One region of the Serratia sp. TSA_198.1 genome, then DNA from elsewhere that is predicted to be linked to it. Evidence: predicted binding sites of a transcription regulator. Region 1 holds the regulator's gene; the other holds the start of a gene.
The links. The regulator Fur, encoded in region 1, represses iron uptake genes when iron is present. The targets are predictions, from matches to a motif close to ATAATAATGAGAACNACTATCAA.
Positions count from the first base shown of each region.

Region 2: a site for Fur is predicted at 1,986-2,008, ahead of ACUTSW_RS12745 (Nramp family divalent metal transporter). Genes of this name have one in related genera too.

Region 1 covers NZ_JBQZFP010000001.1:2,038,341-2,041,558, forward strand. The annotation lists gene ybfE (LexA regulated protein) at 1-80, shown strand, start outside; gene fldA (flavodoxin FldA) at 310-849, shown strand; gene fur (ferric iron uptake transcriptional regulator) at 1,172-1,618, shown strand; gene ACUTSW_RS09785 (glycosyltransferase) at 1,824-3,218, opposite strand, start outside.
Region 2 covers NZ_JBQZFP010000002.1:287,295-290,512, forward strand. The annotation lists tRNA gene ACUTSW_RS12730 (tRNA-Ala) at 155-230, shown strand; tRNA gene ACUTSW_RS12735 (tRNA-Ala) at 291-366, shown strand; gene ACUTSW_RS12740 (NupC/NupG family nucleoside CNT transporter) at 482-1,669, opposite strand; gene ACUTSW_RS12745 (Nramp family divalent metal transporter) at 2,048-3,218, shown strand, end outside.

The DNA.
Region 1 (3,218 bases):
AACAGCGCAATATCAGCCGCAGCGAGCTTATTGAGCAAATGCTGCTGGCACAACTGGCGGATGAACAGCCGGAACATTGATCTTTGCAGCCGCACATGCGGCGCGGTGTTATGGATGACACCGATCAACACCGTTTTATTCCTCCCGGCATCGCATAAACGCGATAAAACCCCGGGGTAAATCTCTGGCATGATACGCACTTACCGGTAAGAGGCAGCTTCTTGCCATGTCATCATTTTAATCGGTGTTATCGCGTTCAACGCTAACATCGTGCAATGCAATTAATTGAATTTAAAGGTTATACGCGATATGGCTAATGTAGGCATTTTCTTTGGCAGCGACACTGGCAATACCGAAAACATTGCCAAGATGATCCAGAAAATTCTTCAGCAGCAGTTTGGCAAAGAGGTATCGGAAATCCGCGACATCGCCAAAAGCAGCAAAGAGGATCTGGAAGCTTTCGACATTCTGCTGTTGGGTATTCCTACCTGGTACTACGGCGAAGCCCAGTGCGATTGGGATGACTTCTTCCCAACGCTGGAAGAAATCGATTTCAACGGCAAGCTGGTTGCGCTGTTCGGTTGTGGCGATCAGGAAGACTATGCGGAATATTTCTGTGATGCGATGGGCACCATCCGCGACATCATCGAGCCACGCGGCGCCGCGATTGTAGGCCACTGGCCGACCAAGGGTTACCACTTCGAAGCATCGAAAGGTTTGGCGGATGACAATTTCTTCATCGGCCTGGCGATTGACGAAGATCGTCAACCGGAATTGACCAACGAACGCGTCGCAGCCTGGGTGAAGCAGATCAGCGAAGAACTGAGCCTGGCCGATATCGTCGGCTAACCCTCAAAGGTTGAACAAAAGCCCTGCAAAGTGCATAGTGTTGCCAGCAGGGCCGTTCATCGGCAGCACGGATTTCTGCAATAGAAGCTACATGTTTGTAACTTCCCACATCGTCAAGGTAGACTGAGATATCGGTTTATCCCATCCATCAAGACGTTGCGTGTGTAACATGCAATTGTGCCATGATATCTTTGTTAACAACCGGCGGTTTCCATTTAGGGCAACCGGTTCTATAATGACACGCAATTAACTCTTTGTGCCGACCGATGCCACAGGCAAGAATGCCTCAACTTGATTAGCATAGTAACAGGACTGAATCCGCATGACTGACAACAACACCGCATTGAAGAAGGCCGGCCTAAAAGTCACGCTTCCGCGACTCAAAATCCTGGAAGTACTGCAAAATCCGGAATGCCATCACGTCAGTGCGGAAGATTTGTACAAAAAACTGATCGACATGGGCGAAGAAATTGGCCTGGCGACGGTTTACCGCGTACTGAACCAGTTTGATGATGCCGGGATTGTGACCCGTCACAACTTCGAAGGCGGCAAGTCCGTGTTCGAATTGACCCAACAGCATCACCACGATCACCTGATTTGCCTGGATTGCGGCAAAGTGATCGAATTCAGCGATGAGTCTATCGAAGTGCGTCAGCGTGATATCGCCAAGCAGCACGGCATCAAGCTCACCAACCATAGCCTCTACCTGTATGGTCACTGTGAAATCGGTGATTGCCGTGAAGACGACACCTTGCACGACAAAAAATAATGCCCTGACCGGCATTGAGAACCGCCTTAACGGCGGTTTTTTTATGCCTCCAGATCAGGGCAAAAAAATCCCCGGACAGGCCCGGGGAAAATCACATCAGAAAGACAACAATTGCAGCGGCACTTCTCCACGGTACTTCTCTCACTTCCCACTGACGCTCACGTCACCGTCAACTCACCCGCCGACACGCGGATGGGCAAACTCGTCACAATGCATATTCAAGAAACAGCAGCCGATCGAAGAAAATTGGCCAGGCATAGTCGAAAACGCCGCGAACGCGGAACCCTTTATTCAGGTAGATTTGGCAGGCATCGCTGCTTTGCCATACGCACAGCACAATATGTTTCGCCCGGCGCTGCTGCGCCTGCTGCTTAATCAGGGCAAACAGGGGGTTAAAATGACCCTGTCCGCGGAATCGGCTCTCAATGGCCAGACTGCAGACAAAGTAATCGTCCGCACCGCACTGGCTGTGCACAAAATCGTCGTAGGCCTCATCAAGCGGCTTTATTTCATCGCGATATAGATAGCTCGCCTCAACGCCATACAACTCGTCGAGACTCGCCGCAGTGAAAAATCCGATAAACGCCCCGCACCGATCGTAAGCCAGGGTAATCAGGTCCAGATAGGGGTCGATATTTTGCGCCTGCTGCAGCGATACCAGATCCATCCCGGCCGGGTTGCCGGCAGAGCAGTATTCCAGGTAGCTGGTGGCAAAAAGCAGCTTCGCCATGCGGATCCTGTCCGCTTCGCCAGCTTGCCGCCCCGGCAGAAAATGCAGCCCGCCCTGCGCTAGCGGCAATGCCGCATCGCCCGCTCCGACGGTTAACCGCCAGTAATTGCCCTCGTCGATCTGCCGCCGGTTATCGGCTATCAAATACTCGCCAAAAAGCTGGTTCACCCGATCCAGCGCGCGGTCATGGGACAGCACCGAATAGTAATGGTAGTGATCGATATCGGACCTTATCTGCGCCGGGTAGGCCATGCGCGGCACTTCATCGACGGTAAATATTTCCGCATGGCGCGCCAGATCCGTCGGTTGCTCAAGCTGCCAATCCACCTGCTCCAGCCGGCTTATACACTGTCGATAGCTGCGCAGTTCCTCCTCCCCGAGCGGCAACGTCTCATTGGTTAGCACATCCTCCAACAGGCGCATGCCGCGGATACCACAGGTCACCGCCTGCGGAACAGCGTCATAATGAACCCCATGATCCTTGCAGAAACGATCGTGGCTAAGGACAGTCCTGCCGATGTGGCGGCACCACAACAGATAAAACGCGTCGAACAGCCTTCTTTCATAAAGAGGGTTTTTATCCGGCACGTCACCGCTTTGCGCCGCATAGATCTGATCCAGACCCGCCAATATTTTGCACAGCGACCTATCGCCGCTGCGGCCAATGATCATCCCGGTTTCATCCAGAAACAAATTCAACCCGCTGACGTGGCTGACCTCGCCATTGGGCAGAAACTGAAGGTAATCCGGCACTTCGGGTTTCAGCAGGAAAAACGTCGCCGAACGGTGCGGAAGAGTGTCGATATCCATATACATTCCGCCCATTTCAATCAGGATCAAAAAGCGAAAGTAGTCAGAAAGCGTGGCGTA
Region 2 (3,218 bases), on a different contig from region 1:
CTGATTTTTATCCGCAATGGCGATTTTTTAGCGCTAAACGCGCTGATTTGGCGGCTTTTTCAGCGCTTGATCGACTAATTCAATTTAGCCGTTGACAGTGTTTCGGGGGTTTCATATTATGCGCCCCGTTCACAGGATTTTGTGATTGTGGATTGGGGCTATAGCTCAGCTGGGAGAGCGCTTGCATGGCATGCAAGAGGTCGACGGTTCGATCCCGTCTAGCTCCACCAACCTTTATCTCAGTAAGGTTGGGGATTACCGTAACGCCGGTTAAAGCGTACCACTTTTGTGGGGCTATAGCTCAGCTGGGAGAGCGCTTGCATGGCATGCAAGAGGTCGACGGTTCGATCCCGTCTAGCTCCACCAACCTTTAAAAAGCCGACCTCAGGGTCGGCTTTTTGCTTTCTGTCTTTCCTGCTTTCTACACTGCGGGCAATAAAAAAGGCCGCCGAAGCGACCTTTCCGTTGTTGCCGTTTCGGCTTAGCCCAGAACCAGGCCCGCGATGGACGCAGACAGGAGGCTGACCAGCGTTGAACCGTAAACCAGCTTCAGACCAAAGCGGGAAACTACGTTGCCCTGATTCTCATTCAGCCCTTTAATCGCACCGGCCACAATACCGATGGAAGAGAAGTTGGCGAAGGAAACCAGGAACACCGACAGAATGCCCAGGCTGCGTGGCGACAGTTCGGCAGAGACTTTCTGCAGTTCCATCATGGCCACGAACTCATTGGAGACCAGCTTGGTCGCCATGATGCTGCCCACCTGCAAGGCTTCGTGCTTAGGAATACCCATAATCCAGGCGAATGGATAGAAGAAGTAGCCCAGGATTTCCTGGAAGCTCAGACCGAAGATGGCGCTGAACAGACCGTTGAGCGCAGCGATCAGAGCGATAAAGCCGATCAGCATTGCGGCAACGATAATAGCTACTTTGAAACCTGCCAGAATGTATTCACCCAGCATTTCGAAGAAGCTCTGGCCTTCGTGCAGATTACCCAGATGCAGTTCTTCTTCTTTACTGGTGTCATACGGGTTGACCAATGACAGCACGATAAAGGTGCTGAACATGTTCAGTACCAGCGCCGCAACCACAAACTTGGCGTCCAGCATGGTCATGTAAGCACCCACGATGGACATGGAAACCGTAGACATCGCGGTTGCCGCCATGGTGTACATGCGTTTTTCCGACATCTTGCCCAGGATATCTTTATAGGCAATGAAGTTTTCAGACTGGCCCAGGATCAGCGAGCTGACGGCGTTAAACGACTCCAGCTTGCCCATTCCGTTTACTTTTGACAGCACGGTACCAATAATCCGGATGATAAACGGCAACACTTTGATGTATTGCAGAATACCGATCAGCGCAGAGATGAAGACGATTGGGCACAGTACCTTCAGGAAGAAGAAGGCCAAACCTTTATCGCCCATACCGCCGAATACAAAATCAGTCCCTTGCCCCGCAAACCCGAGCAGCTTGTCGAACAGCGCCGCGAATCCTTTTACAAAGCCTAAACCCGCTTCCGAATGCAGGAAAAAATAGGCCAGCAGTACTTCAATAACCAACAGTTGAATAACGTAGCGAATGCGGATGCTTTTACGATCGCGGCACACTAACAGTGCCAGGATCGCAACCACCACCAACGCTAACGCAAAGTGCGCAATATGGGACATGTTTGCTCCAAACTTGAGGCAGGCTGAATTTCGGATGTCATTTTATGTAACGCCACGTTTAAAAACGAGAGGTCCATTGCAAATATGGAAAGTCGTAATGGGAAATGTCTTAAATTATCAGGTTAAAGCATAAAAAATCAATGGGTTACTGAATCCATATGAAATTCCTATTCTTGTGCTAATTTGATTATCAGGCGTATTTCGTTTGGAATATGCCTCGTTGGAGGGCCGAAAAGTGTCATCTGCACGTTACACCCTTCGTTAAAACCTGAGTTATCCCCGATTACAGAGATAAGTTTTACCGTTACAAATGCGCTTGATAATTATTATCATTTGCATAAGATAACCCTTAGTTTATCAGACGTAAGGGTTCAGGGTATGCCAAACAGTCGCGTGGTTGAGAACACCCGTCGCCCGTCCAGAAAAATCAAACTGTCGCTGATGGGGCCCGCATTTATCGCGGCCATCGGTTATATCGATCCCGGCAATTTCGCCACCAATATCCAGTCCGGCGCCTCTTTGGGTTACAGCCTGCTGTGGGTCGTGGTCTGGGCCAACGTCATGGCCATGCTTATCCAACTGCTGTCCGCCAAACTCGGCATCGCTACCGGCAAAAACCTGGCGGAACACATCCGCGATCGCTTTCCACGCCCGGCCGTATGGGCTTATTGGGTGCAGGCGGAAATCATTGCGATGGCTACCGACCTGGCGGAGTTTATCGGCGCGGCGATAGGTTTCAAACTGCTGTTGGGCGTTACGCTGCTTGAGGGCGCCATCCTGACGGGTATCGCCACCTTCCTGATCCTGATGCTGCAAAAACGCGGGCAAAAACCGCTGGAGAGGGCGATCGGCGGGCTGCTGCTGTTTGTTGCCGCTGCCTATATGGTGGAGCTGGCGTTTTCCCAGCCGCAGCTTGGCCCGTTGTTAAAAGGCATGGCGATCCCGGATCTGCCGAATGGCGATGCGGTATATCTGGCCGCCGGCGTGCTGGGCGCGACCATCATGCCGCACGTGATTTATTTGCATTCATCCTTAACCCAGACTGCCGGCGAGAATTCAAAGGCGGATCGGTATGCGTCCACCAAGGTCGATGTCGCCATTGCCATGACCATCGCCGGTTTTGTTAACCTGGCAATGATGGCAACCGCCGCCGCCACCTTCCACTTCAATGGGCACAGCGGCGTGGCCGATCTTGATCTGGCCTATCTGACGCTGCAGCCGGTGCTGGGCCAGGCGGCGGCGACGCTCTTCGGGCTGAGCCTGGTGGCCGCCGGTCTGTCTTCCACCGTCGTGGGGACGCTGGCGGGGCAGGTGGTGATGCAGGGATTTGTACGCTTTTACATTCCGCTGTGGGTGCGCCGGGTGGTCACTATGCTGCCGTCGTTTATCGTCATTATGCTGGGGATGGATGCCACGCGTATTCTGGTACTGAGTCAGGTGCTGCTGAGCTTCGGCATTGCGTTGGCGCTGGTGCCGCTGCTCACCTTTACCGGTAACCGGGAACTGATGGGGGAGATGGTGAACAGCCGGAGCATACAGACGCTGGGCA